One region of the Rahnella sp. PAMC25617 genome, then DNA from elsewhere that is predicted to be linked to it. Evidence: predicted binding sites of a transcription regulator. Region 1 holds the regulator's gene; each other region holds the start of a gene.
The links. Region 1 encodes LexA, which represses DNA repair genes until DNA is damaged. Its sites were predicted from a motif close to TNCTGTATGTACATACAGNA; they were not measured.

Region 1 (3,398 bases):
GAGTGCAAATGCGGTAAAGGTCAGCAGGTTCATCAGAACAGCGTTGACCGCCACAATGTGGCTGCCCAGCCGCGCACCCAGGATGGTCAGTGAGGCAAAGCATAGCTGCAACAGCAATGAGCGCAGCATGATGTCGCGGTTAAGTCCGAGAAGACGGCGCAAATTACCGCGCCACGCACCGGTGATTTCTGAACCGGTGATACCGCGTCGTTTCATGACACGCCAGACAAAATACAGCCCGATGAACAACGTGAAATACTCTGCACTGGCAGTTGCCATCGCCGCACCACGTACGTTCAGCCCCAGCCCCATTACCAGCCAGATATCCAGGATAATATTCAGCAGATTTCCCGCGATCAGCAAAATCACCGGCCCGCGAATATACTGGATCCCCAGCAACCAGCCGAGGATCACCAGATTCGCCAGAGAAGCAGGCGCACTATACCAGCGGATTTCGATAAACAGCCTCGCCTGTTCCAGCACCGACTGACTGCCACCCACGACATGAAACGCCAGCTCCATCAGCGGATGGCGAAATAACAGAATGACGACACCGGCCAGCACCGCCAGCAAAAAGGGCTGCACAAAAGCACGTGCCAGCAACTGATTGTCTTTTGCGCCCAGCGCCTGTGCGGTCATGCCGGTGGTGCTCATGCGCAGAAACAGCAGCATCATGAAGAGGAAAGTCGTGACCATCGAACCAACCGCCACACCACCGAGATAATCGGCACTGTCGAGATGACCGATCACTGCGGTATCGACCAGACCAAGAAGAGGCACCGTGATATTGGAAAAAATCATCGGTAACGCCAGGGTCCAGAGTGCTTTATCCGCGGGGCTTAGAAAGGTATTTTTGAATGATTGTCGCAGGGAATGATGTTGCATAGAGAATCTCATGCCGGAGGTTCAGGTTATGCCTAAAATGACATCGCCCCGAAAGGGGCGATGATGAGAGAAACGCATTTCTCTTTGAATTTACATGGATGCCAGAGGCGGCCGCCATCCATATTCAATTAGTTGTAGTCTTCTCTATCTGACACAGCAATTTCTGACTCAGCAATTTCTGACCGAGTAATTCGAGTTGCAGGAAGGCAGCAAGTAAGAGAGTCCCGATGAGCTGACATGAGTCAGTGATTCGGGTAAACGCACGCAGCCAACGCGTCTGCAGCTCGAAGTACGAAGGTCAGATCCAGTTGCCGTTACGGATGACGCCTACGGCTAGCCCTTCAATGCTGAAATTCTGTTCGCGTAAATCCACCACGATCGGCTGGAATTCGCTGTTCTCAGGCAATAACTGCACCACGCTGCCCTGCTTTTTCAGGCGTTTCACGGTGACTTCATCATCGATACGCGCCACGACAACCTGGCCGTTACGCACGTCCTGCGTTTTATGTACGGCCAGCAAATCGCCGTCGAGGATACCGATATCACGCATCGACATCCCGCTGACGCGCAGCAGGAAATCGGCGCTCGGCTTGAACATCGCCGGATCAACCTGATAATGCCCTTCGATATGTTGCTGTGCCAGCAGCGGCTCACCGGCGGCAACGCGGCCGATCAGCGGTAAACCTTCTTCTTCTTCCATCAGCAGACGGATACCACGAGATGCACCGGAGACAATCTCGATAACGCCTTTACGTGCCAGCGCTTTCAGGTGTTCTTCCGCCGCATTGGGAGAACGGAAACCCAGACGCGATGCAATCTCTGCGCGAGTCGGTGGCATACCGGTGGTGGAGATATGATCGCGAATAAGGTCGTAGACCTCTTGTTGTCTGGTCGTTAAAGCTTTCATTCCGCCCCCTGGTTGTTTATACAGTCTTGCTGTGAGTATATACAGCTAAACGGTCAATGAAAACCTAAGATTGAATAAAAACAGGGCATAACGGTGATTCCTGGAATACAGATTCCAGATCAGAACCATCGCGGCCAAAAGATACTGACCCAGACAAAAATCGCCAATATGATGGTCAGAAGTACGGCAGCAGAACCGATATCTTTTGCCCGCCCTGAGAGCACGTGAAACTCAGGGCCGATACGGTCAATCGCGCATTCCACCGCACTGTTGAGCAACTCGGTGACGCAGACCAGCATCACGGAGCTTACAAGCAAAATGCGTTCAACCGTGCTGACATCGAGCCAGAAAGATAACAAAATTAACGGGATAGCCACGCTGGCTTCCTGGCGAAAAGCCGCTTCGTTCTGCCATGCGGCTTTCAATCCTTTCCAGGAATATCCGGCCGCTTTATAAATTCGGGTAAATCCAGTGACTTGGTTCGCCATTTCGGGTACTGATCCTTGAAGGGTTGTCCTTAAAAGTGTGCCGTATTTTAGCTTTTATATGACCACAGATCTCCACGGATCTTTCTGGTATCCTTGCGGCGAAATGGCTAACAAGAGGCTTCACGTTTTTATGTCAGGTTGGCGTAGACTTTATTACACATTATTGAATTTACCACTCTCATTGCTGGTAAAGAGCAAGGTCATACCTTCAGATCCGGTTACCGAGTTGCATTTGGACCCGACGCGCCCGATTTTGTACGTATTGCCTTACAACTCCAAAGCAGACTTGCTGACGTTGCGTGCGCAATGTCTGGCAGAGAATCTGCCCGATCCCCTTATTCCGCTGGAAATCGACGGAACGCTGCTGCCAAGCCATGTTTTCATTGCTGAAGGCCCGCGCGTGTTCTCGTATTACACGCCGAAGCAGGAATCCGTAAAGCTGTTCCACGACTATCTGGATTTGCACCGCAACAATCCGGATTTAGACATTCAGATGCTGCCGGTTTCCGTGATGTTTGGCCGTGCGCCGGGCCGTGAAGGTCAGGATGATACGCCGCATCTGCGCGTACTGAATGGCATCCAGAAATTCTTTGCCGTCTTGTGGCTCGGACGTGACAGTTTTGTCCGTTTCTCCAATACCGTTTCCCTGCGCTATATGGCGACAGAGCACGGCACCGACAAAACCATCGCTCAGAAACTGGCACGCGTGGCGCGTATGCATTTCTCCCGCCAGCGTCTGGCAGCGGTCGGCCCGCGTCTTCCGGCTCGTCAGGATTTATTCAATAAATTGCTGGCTTCCAAAGCCATCGAAAAAGCGATCGAAGACGAAGCCCGCAGCAAGAAAATTTCCCACGAAAAAGCCCAGCAGAATGCTATCGCGCTGATGGAAGAAATCGCGGCGAACTTCTCTTATGAGGCAGTGCGTCTGTCAGACCGCGTGCTGAGCTGGACGTGGAACCGCTTGTATAAAGGCATCAACGTCAACAATGCTGAACGTGTCCGTCAGCTGGCGCTTGATGGTCAGGAAATTGTGTATGTGCCCTGCCACCGCAGCCATATGGATTACCTGCTGCTGTCTTACGTGCTCTATCACCAGGGGCTGGTGCCGCCGCATATCG
Region 2 (3,398 bases), on a different contig from region 1:
TCTCCGCGTTCAATAAAACCGGCACCAATAAGCATCTGATGTTTCACGGCCAGTTTGCGGATAAGGCGCACAGACGAACCAGTTTCGACGGATTCGGCCAGCGCCGCCACACCGTCGTTATCCAGTTTCGGCACATGCCAGTAGCCGGTGATACACATTTCCGGGAACGCCAGAATTTGTACGCCGTTAATCGCCGCCTGCTGGATAAAACCCTCCATCATCATCAGATTATATTTTTTGTTTCCGGCCTGATGCTGAAACTGAACTACCGCCGTTTTAATCGATGCCGACATTGTCATTCTCCGTAACGTTAAGGTTTAGGGTTCACGCTGGTATTAAAGCAATGCGGCTGATAACTTTATAATGAAGTATTTTCTGGTTCTGATAACTAAACGGAATGCAAAATGAATACGCGTTTGCTCAAAGCTTTCGTCACGCTGGCGCAGGCAGGGAATTATGCAGCGGCGGCTAACACGCTTTCTATCTCGCAGCCGGCGCTGACCAAGCAGATCAGTTTGCTGGAATCCCGCCTTAACGTGATGCTGTTTGATCGCGGACGCCATGGCACCACGCTTACGCCGGGAGGGCGACGACTTTTGCCCGAAGCGGAGAAGGTGCTGCGTCAGATGACGGCCTTTATGCAGCACGCCGGTCAGGTGGAAAAGGGCGGTGAAGGGTTGCTGGCGGCGGGATTCGGCCTGTCGGCGTTTACCTTTGCGCCGCAATGCATCGCCAGGTTCAGGGCAGCGTATCCCGGTGTGGATATCACGCTGGAAGATCTGCCTTCTGCCGTGCAATACGACATGCTGCAAAGCGGGAAATTGCAGATTGGTTTTGTGCGTGTGCCACCGGCTGCACCGCTGAGTTATCACGCCTTGTTTGAAGATGAACTGGTGTGTGTGGTGCCTGCTGACGACGGAACGACGGTCGCAGGCTGGCTGAAACAGAAACCGCTGCTACGTTTATACCCCGATCGCGGGCGGGGGCTGAACGCACAAACTGACCGCTTTCTGGATGAAAACCAGTTGCACACGCCTTTCGTACAGCAGTCCGAAGATATCCAGACGATTGTCGCGCTGGTTGTCGCCGGTGTTGGTGTCGCGCTGCTGCCCAATAGTGTCATGCATATTGCGCCGCCAGGACTGAAGACGCTGCCGCTGAGTGGCAAAGCCACCCGCTGGCAGGTCGGGATCGCATGGGATCCGCGCAGAGAGGATTTAATCCGCGATAATTTTGTGCGGATGGTGACTGAAATGACGGATGCTGGCTAAAACCCTCGAATCCTTCACTAGCCTTGATCAGTCTTTCTTCAGATAAAGCCCCGGACGGGTGATCACCCAGGTGTAATTGGGCTCGTTCACCGGCGTATAGCCAAACTTCTCATACAGCCAGGGTGCCGTTGAGGTAAACAGCGCCATTCTGCGCAGCCGGGCGGTGACCGGATGCGACTGAACACATTCAATCAGCCATGCTCCCAGATTTTTCCCCTGATATTCCTCTAACACATACACATCGCACAGATAGGCAAAGGTGGCGTAATCAGTAATGAAACGTGCGTAACCGATTTGTTTTTCATCGTCGAACAAGCTGAAATTGAGGCTGTTTTCCGCGCCATCGCGCACCGTTTGCTCGTCAATTCCCGGCGCCCAGCTGGAGCGGGTCAGATAGGCGTGGACGGCAGGAATATCCAGCTGGCTAATGTCGGTGGTTATCCGGTAAGCGTCTTTGCTCCAGTTGCAGACTTCTTTCACATTTGTCACGGAATCCTCACAAGTACGTTATAAAACGGGTTATTTTCTACCTTAGCGGTTATCTGGAAGAAATTCACGCCTGCGCCGCACTATAAAAAACAGGCTGGATGATGTATCCTGCATTGATTATTGGTATGCTGTATATAATTACAGTATAAGGAGCGAATCATGGCTGTTGAAACAAAGTTTGTTGTCGTCAGAAAAGGTGAAGAAAAAATGACATTTGCCAATAAGAAAGAAGCGGACGCTTACGACAAAATGCTCGATATGGCAGATGCTTTTACTGACTGGTTGTTGCAGAGCGAACTGGAGATCGATGAATCGCTGGCAGAAAACATTGCCCTTCGCCTGGCTGAGCAAAAAGATACCGTCCAGCACATCCTGCGTACCAGCAAGCTGCCGGAAGAAGAAACCGTGAAAGCCCCTGTCGCGCAGACGGAAGAACTGGCAGTGACTGAAGCTGAAACTGAAGAGACCGCGGAAGAAAACACCGAAGAAACCGTAGCAGCGCCAGCTCCTAAAAAGACGCGTGCGGTTAAAGCGGCCTGAATCGCTTTCTGCTCTCCGTAAAAAAACCGGCTTATCAGGCCGGTTTTTTTGTTTTTTATAAGCGATATTTGAAAATAAAAATTTTCTGAAAGACGCTTATTTGTGTTGTTTCGCGAACTCTTCTTTAGCTTTCTTCAGTTGCTGCTGGAAAGCGTCGTTGGTGTGCAGCGTTGCTACAACCGCAGAGCCGACGATACGCGCTGCATCCACATCACTCTGCCAGTGGTATCCGCAAATCACGCGGCTCTGGCCTAAATCATAACCACGCTGCAGGATCTGATCCTGACGTTGCGGGTTGATTTCAGTCAGCACTAACGCCGTTGCCCAGCCAATAGACGTATGACCTGAAGGATAAGAGCCGTTCTTCGAAAGCTTATCCTGCTCGGTGGTGTTACAGGTCGGGACGCCGTAGAAGGCAAACGGGCGGATACGCATGTACTTCTCTTTCGCGCCACGCGTCGCCAGATCTCCGGCATCTTCAATCATATTGGTCAGCAGCTTGTGCAGTTCCGGCGTGTCTTTGGCGGTGATCGGTGATCCAAACGCACCGGAGAAGGCATTCGCCACACCGCCTCCGCTCAGGTTCGCATCTTCAGCAGCCTGCTTGCCGCGCTCGGTTGAACGCAGCAGACGGCCTTGCTCATACATCGCCTGGTCATTGAGGAACGCAATGCTGCCCACAGCCGGTGGCGGTGGCAGCAAAGTCAGGCTGTTGATGGCCTGGTCATTCTTTAAATAGTAGAGATCCGGTTTGGTGGTGGCATCGTTGCCGGTCAGGGCAAACGCATTAAATGATACAAGTCCCGCGAGGCAAAAAGTGGTCAGTCTTTTCATGTTAGCTTCCTTACGTGCAGCTATTTTATTTTCATTACGGAATCATTTCCGTAACATTTCCTAACATCGGGTAGTAAAACAAAATAGGTGACAGAAAGTTGGTATGAGATCTCAAAACGAGAAATTGATAGCGGGCGTGAATGTTTTACGGCTAAAAAATGGGCTTTTTAAGGGAAAGCTGTAATCAGCGGCGAAATTTGGTACAACATTTTCTCGGCCAACCCGACCGCTCATCCCAAAGAGGGAGATTGCTATGCCAGATAA
Region 3 (3,398 bases), on a different contig from region 1:
AAACCCTGAGCTTGCTGGATGATGCAGTGTGCTGCGTGGACGGGGCTCTGCACCATCTGCCTGCTGAATCCGGGCGTATTCAGCAGGCTCTTGAAAATCTCAGTGCCCGCATTCAGATGAGAACCACGGATTCGGACAGTAAAGAACAGCTTGTATTGCAACAAATTGGATTACTGGTGGCTCATTTACCTGAACTCACCAGTCTTAACAGTAAAATCCTGCCTGCTCATAACCCGGTCTGACGACCCGCAGCCGTCATGTGCTGCGGGTTAGTGCGTCATCGGATACTTTTCTTGCTGATGGTTGAACCAGTGAGTTAAAAACTCTCTGGACGCCGTTGGCAAGGCTGCTTCATGAAACCCCAAAATTGCGCCTTCCAGTGCCATCAGCAAATTAATGCCCAAATTCTTTTTTTTTATTGCACACAATTTCAGGTATGCCCCGCACGCACCTTGCATCCGAAGGTCCCCCGAATTTTCGATACCGACTTGCCACAGCATCCGCTCAAGAGCCAGCGAGAGATTGGGTAAGTCTTTCAAACGTGATGCTTCACTGTTTTTCTTTGCTTCAATTTCACGACGCATCCCTTTGATAGAAACTCTCGCCAGTCTCAGCAAAATATGGGGATCACTCCATTGCTCATGACTGACTTTGAAATAGCGTAAATGCACATCCATCCCGCGCTTGCGGTAGATCAGACGTTCCATTTTTTTCCGGCAAAAGTGACCTTCTGTATCATCATTCGCCCTCAGGAATAATTCTCCGTCAGACACCAGACCAAACATGGCTCGATCGGCCGATAAACTGAATCCGCCAAACTGCGTTCGCGAGCGTATATTGCCCAGTGGGGCAAACAGTTCCAGACATTCAAGTACTCTTTTTTTTGATTTATTTATCATTGCGTTATCCTTTTCACATTCATTCCTGACTTCCAATTTGAATTACCAGAACCGCTAAATGCAAAATACGCAATGTCGTGAATGGCAACAAACATAAAATGCAGTTGCAGTGTGTTGCCTTCAAAATTTGCGAGATGTCTTGGAAAAATTGGGTTGATCTTTGCCCATCGCCAGAGTACTGTACATCCATACAGTAACTCACTGGGGTACATCTCTATGCGAACTCAACACCATACAAATCATCATTTTAGTCAGCTTGCTTTGCCCGTTTCCCGTGCACAGGTAAATACGTCTGCATCCTTGAATAATGGTCTGATCACTGAGTTCGTCTATAGTGCGAGCCAACCTGCTTTTGCCCAGTTACTGCTGCCTCTGCTGCAACATCTCGGTATGCAATCACGGTGGTTGTTGTGGCTGACACCACAACAAAAATTGAGCCGTCACTGGTTATCAGAGTCCGGGCTACCGGTGGATAAAATGGTTCAGGTGAATCAGATCACTGCGATGTCTACTGTCGATGCCATGGAAAAAGCATTGCAAACGGGTAACTACAGTGTCGTGCTTGGATGGTTGCCAGATTTGAATGATGCAGAGAGGGAAAGATTACAAATTGCTGCCCGTCAGGGGGGAGCTTACGGCTTCATCATGAAGCCAACAAATGAACAGAATTCAGCTAGTGGACATCACTCAACAGTAAAAATTCACTCTTCTGTATACCATTAGTTCAAAATAGGAATGTTCCTACGAAAATAATGGGGAACTTAGTGATTTGTGCTGAGAAAGCTCCGGAACCCAGTAAAAACGGGCTTCCTGAATGTAGATTGTCTTCAAAAATTGTCAGTAATTGGTCAAAGCCGTTAAGAAATGTGTACGTTTTTCCCTTTTTTTCCACGGTGTTAACACATCAAGCTTGTAAGTTTCGCGCCACGTTGTAGACTTTACAACGCCAAGGTTGCTCAATAATGCCAACGTAAAGTGGCAAGTTCTGAAATGAAGCAATAATCTTGGCGTAAGGATTTTAACCAAGGGCTTAAAAAGCTTAAAGCTCAATTGCCTATTTGGATGATAACGAGGCGCAAAATGAAAAAGACAGCTATCGCATTAGCAGTGGCACTGGCAGGTTTCGCTACCGTAGCGCAAGCCGCCCCTAAAGATAACACCTGGTATACCGGTGGTAAATTGGGCTGGTCCCAATACCATGACACTGGTTTCGCAAATGCTTACGAAGGTATCGGCAACGGCCCTACCCACGAGAGCCAACTGGGTGCAGGTGCGTTCTTGGGTTACCAAGCGAACCAATACCTGGGCTTTGAAATGGGATATGACTGGCTTGGCCGTATGCCTTACAAAGGCAGCGTAAACAATGGCGCGTTCAAAGCACAAGGCGTTCAGCTGGCTGCTAAACTGAGCTACCCACTGACTGACGATCTGGACATCTATACCCGTCTGGGTGGTATGGTTTGGCGTGCAGACGCTAAAGGTAACTTCGACAATGGCGCAGCTGGCCGCGTAAGCGATCACGACACTGGTGTTTCTCCACTGGCAGCCGTTGGTCTTGAATACGCCGTGACCAAAAACTGGGCTACCCGTCTGGATTACCAGTGGGTTAACAACATCGGTGACGCTGCTACTGTTGGCGCACGTCCTGATAACGGCATGCTGGCTGTGGGTGTTTCTTACCGTTTCGGTCAAGAAGAAGCTGCTCCAGTTGTTGCTCCGGCACCAGCACCAGCTCCAGTTGTTGAGACTAAGAAATTCACTCTGAAATCTGACGTTCTCTTCAACTTCAACAAAGCAACTCTGAAACCAGAAGGCCAACAGGCTCTGGATCAGCTGTACAGCCAGTTGAGCTCAATCGATCCTAAAGACGGTTCTGTTATCGTTCTGGGTTACACCGACCGTATCGGTTCAGAACAATACAACCAGAAACTGTCTGAGCAACGTGCTCAGAGCGTAGTAGATTACCTGGTATCTAAAGGTATCCCTGCTAACAAGATCTCTGCACAAGGCCAGGGTAAATCTAACCCAGTTACCGGTTCTACCTGTGACTCCGTTAAAGGCCGTGCTGCTCTGATCGACTGCCTGGCACCAGACCGTCGTGTAGAAATCGAAGTTAAAGGCTACAAAGATACTGTTACTCAGCCACAGGCTTAATAACACTCTTTAGCTTTTGCTACAGATATCAAAAACCCCGCCTCGGCGGGGTTTTTTTATGTCTTCAGTCAGTGAAGTGAAATGTTTCTTTTTATGAAAAGTCAGTGAAATGCCTTCTGATGAGAAAGTCTGTAAAGAATTCGGGGAAGGAAAAAGAGAGACTCAGCTCTCTTTTTTACCGAGGATTTGTTCCAGGTCTTCTTTAAGTGAAGACATCTGATTTGCGTACTTCTCTTTACGTTCCGCATCTTCAAGCAACTGAATGATCGTATCAGACAATGTTGCTCCGCGCCTTTGCGCCAGTCCAGCCAGTCGCTGCCAGACAAGAAATTCCAGGTCAATGGA
Region 4 (3,398 bases), on a different contig from region 1:
CAATCGTGAAGCGCTTCCAGATACGATGAATACCGAAAGACATCAGGTCATTCATCAAATCATATTTTGCCGCAACGGAATGGAAGACTTCTGCCACCATTTCCTGTTTTTCATCTTTGGCTACTGTACGAAAACCAAAATGAGTGGTTTCCTGCGTCTGCTTTTCCATTTTATATGCCTGCTTTTTCAGTCGAACTCTTGGGGAGAAGTGTATCAGAACCCATAGGAAAGCCCCATCACCGATGGTGATTCAACATATTGCAATAATTCACACGTTGAATCTGAAATGCCGTGCTGGCCATTCCGGCAAGCGCGGCCTATTGATGCAGGTTTAGCTCGCGCGGGTTCAGTGTCTGTTCTTCTTCCGCATCAGAGGTATCTGGAAGAGATGCGGTATCTTCAGGTTCATTTTCCGCTTTAGCCCTCTCAGCCAGAGAAGGACTGATTGGCCGTTTAACTTCAACACCCAGAGCGCGGAAACTCTCAACCTGTCCGATAAGATTACCACGGCCTTGCGTGAGTTTATTCATCGCGGCGCGATAACTTCCCTGCGCTTTGTCGAGGCTCTGCCCCATCGACTCCATGTCATCTACAAACAGCCGCAGTTTGTCGTAAAGACGCGCAGCGCGATCGGCGATACGTTTGGCGTTCTGGCTCTGGTGTTCATAGCGCCACAGATTACTGATCGTGCGTAACGCCACCAGCAGAGTCGTCGGGCTGACAAGCATAATATTGTGACGGAGCGCTTCGCTGATCAATTCGGGCTCCCGGTCGATAGCCAGCAGGAAAGCAGGTTCAACAGGGATAAACATCAGCACATAATCGAGGCTGCGCAGGCCTGGAAGTTGCTGATAATCTTTGCGTCCGAGCAGGCGGATGTGCCCGCGTACTGAGGCAATGTGTTCATTGAGCGCGATTTCGCGCTCAGCGTCGTCTTCACTGTTGAAATAACGCTCGTAAGCGACCAGCGTCATTTTGGCGTCAATCACCACGTCTTTGTTTTGCGGTAACCGCACCACCACGTCAGGCTGCATGCGGCTGTTGCTGTCGACCTGCACGCTAACCTGCGTCTGATATTCATAGCCTTCACGTAATCCGGAAGCCTCAAGCACGCGGCTGAGCACCACTTCGCCCCAGTTGCCCTGCGTTTTGTTGTCACCTTTCAGTGCTTTGGTCAGGTTGACGGCTTCACGTGCCATCTCGACATTCAGCTGTTGCAGATTGCGGATTTCGTGGGCCAGCGTATGCCGTTCACGGGCTTCCTGTCCGAAGCTGTCCTGCACCTGACGGCGGAAACCGTCGAGTTGCTCGCGCAACGGCAGCAGTAATTTGTCGAGGCTTTGCTTATTCTGTTCGTCGGCGCGACGGCCATTTTGTTCGAAAATCCGGTTCGCCAGATTCTCAAACTGACTGCTGAGACGCTGTTCGCTGTTGATCAGCAGACGTTGCTTCTCCTCAGCCGCCATGCGGGTTTCATCCAGACGGGTGGAAACCTCACGCAACTCTGCCTCCTGCGCACTGTTAATTTCCCGCTGTGCGCGCAGTTCCTGATTCAGCTGTTCACACTCGTTTTGCCAGTGCGCCAGCAGTTGCAGCTTTTCCTGACTGGCGGCCTGCAGGCTGTGCAATTTTCTCAACTCAAGTTCAGCTTCACGCAGTTGCTGCTGGCCCGATAGCCGCTCACTTTTGTGCGTATCATTTTCCGCTTTAACCTGCTCCAGTGATTGTTCCAGCAAACGGCGCTGCGTTTCGTACTCCGTTTGCTGTTGCTGTTGCCGCAAACTGGCGACGAGCCACCCCACCAGTAAGCCAATTAACGCCGCCGCCAGGGCAGTCAGAATGCTGATATCCACGCGATTTCCCTCTTGAAGTCTCTTGCGGCCAAGGTAATGTCAGGCTGTATGGATGTCCAGTCTATTTTCTGTTGCATTGAGCCTTTGCGAGACGTTTTCCAAAAGGGAATTTCTCTGTACTTGCCCCCTTGCGGCGGTCAGCCATAGGGAGCAGGATTCAAAACCAGCGGCTCAGCCACTGAATGCCAAAAGCGCCAGGCGCCAGAATGCCGAAAGCCCAGATAAGCGCCGACGTCACATTGGCAATCTGGAAATATTTTTGCGGCATACCGCAAATCCCCGCGACCAGCGGCACAACAGCACGCAGCGGGCCAAAGAAGCGGCCGATAAACGCGCCCGGCATGCCCCACTTGTCAAAGAAAGCATGACCGCGCACCAGCATTTGCGGATGACGGGAGAAAGGCCAGAAGTTGCCCACTCTGTCCTGAAAATGGTTGCCGACCCAATAGGAAAGCCAGTCGCCAAAGAAAGCACCCGCAGCGGCGGCGGCCCAGATGGGCCAGAAAGGAATACCGGTTTCACCAATCAGCGCGCCCAATCCCAGCAGGATAAAGGTTGCAGGAAGGAGCAGTGACAAAAAGGCCAGAGACTCACCAAAAGCCAGAAAGAAGACGATGGGCGCAGCCCACACCTGATGTGCGCGGATAAAGGTGGTGGTGTAATCGAGAAGGTCATGAACAGTCAAAAATGCAGTTCCTTTTTATCAGAGATACGGAGCGGGAATTGATCAATTATTCCAGACGCATTACTAACATGACCTTAACAGATCTGCTTAACAGGGCAAAAAAATGGGCCGCCAGAGGCAGCCCATCACTATGATGTAGTGTCTTTATAATCCGATCCTTTCCCTAAATCATTCGAGTTGCAGGAAGGATGACGGGAAATCAGATTAGTCGGCGAGCCGCTTCTACAACAATCTTCACCGCATGGCTTTCGGTCTTCTTCATGGTTTCCGCATCAGGGATTTCCTGCTGCGTACGGTTCACGATAACACCGGCAACCATACCGGCGCGCAGGCCCTGGCTGGCGCACATGGTCAGCAAGGTGGCGGACTCCATTTCATAGTTCATGACGCCCATTTCCTGCCACTCTTTCATCGATTCTTTGAAGCGACGGACAACGCGGCCGGAGAAGGTGTCATAACGTTCCTGACCCGGATAGAAGGTGTCAGAAGACGCGGTCACGCCAATGTGCGTGGCAGCGCCTGCGGATTCTGCCGCAGCAACCAGCGCGGTGGTACAGGCAAAATCGGCGACCGCAGGGAATTCCATTGGGGCGAAATGCAGGCTTGCGCCATCAAGGCGAACGGCGGCGGTAGTCACCAGAACGTCACCCACATTGATGTGTGGCTGGATAGCGCCGGTGGTGCCGACACGCAGGAAGGTACGGATCCCCAGTTGCGCCAGTTCTTCAACCGCGATGGAAGTCGAAGGACCACCAATACCGGTTGAACAAACAATCACAGATTTGCCATCAAGCTCAGCGCGCCATGAGGTAAATTCGCGGTGGGAAGCCAGACGAACCGGGTTCTCCATCAGTTTGGCA

Region 2: the regulator LexA is predicted to act here: its motif matches at 1,887-1,906, upstream of ACM615_RS11815 (YebG family protein).
Region 3: the regulator LexA is predicted to act here: its motif matches at 1,076-1,095, upstream of sulA (SOS-induced cell division inhibitor SulA).
Region 4: the regulator LexA is predicted to act here: its motif matches at 1,896-1,915, upstream of rmuC (DNA recombination protein RmuC).

Annotation. Positions count from the first base shown of each region.
Region 1 is NZ_JBOCUM010000013.1:208,883-212,280, forward strand. Features, by position in the region: gene dinF (MATE family efflux transporter DinF) at 1-885, opposite strand, end outside; gene lexA (transcriptional repressor LexA) at 1,184-1,792, opposite strand; gene ACM615_RS17180 (diacylglycerol kinase) at 1,912-2,280, opposite strand; gene plsB (glycerol-3-phosphate 1-O-acyltransferase PlsB) at 2,411-3,398, shown strand, end outside.
Region 2 is NZ_JBOCUM010000008.1:90,581-93,978, forward strand. Features, by position in the region: gene ACM615_RS11800 (nitrilase family protein) at 1-299, opposite strand, end outside; gene ACM615_RS11805 (LysR substrate-binding domain-containing protein) at 405-1,271, shown strand; gene ACM615_RS11810 (GNAT family N-acetyltransferase) at 1,299-1,760, opposite strand; gene ACM615_RS11815 (YebG family protein) at 1,920-2,300, shown strand; gene phoC (acid phosphatase PhoC) at 2,397-3,134, opposite strand; gene ACM615_RS11825 (GFA family protein) at 3,388-3,398, shown strand, end outside.
Region 3 is NZ_JBOCUM010000012.1:208,618-212,015, reverse strand. Features, by position in the region: gene yccS (YccS family putative transporter) at 1-242, shown strand, start outside; gene ACM615_RS15915 (TfoX/Sxy family DNA transformation protein) at 270-899, opposite strand; gene sulA (SOS-induced cell division inhibitor SulA) at 1,116-1,622, shown strand; gene ompA (porin OmpA) at 1,980-3,053, shown strand; gene matP (macrodomain Ter protein MatP) at 3,216-3,398, opposite strand, start outside.
Region 4 is NZ_JBOCUM010000018.1:17,370-20,767, forward strand. Features, by position in the region: gene ubiE (bifunctional demethylmenaquinone methyltransferase/2-methoxy-6-polyprenyl-1,4-benzoquinol methylase UbiE) at 1-169, opposite strand, end outside; gene rmuC (DNA recombination protein RmuC) at 318-1,853, opposite strand; gene ACM615_RS20975 (DedA family protein) at 2,011-2,538, opposite strand; gene udp (uridine phosphorylase) at 2,738-3,398, opposite strand, start outside.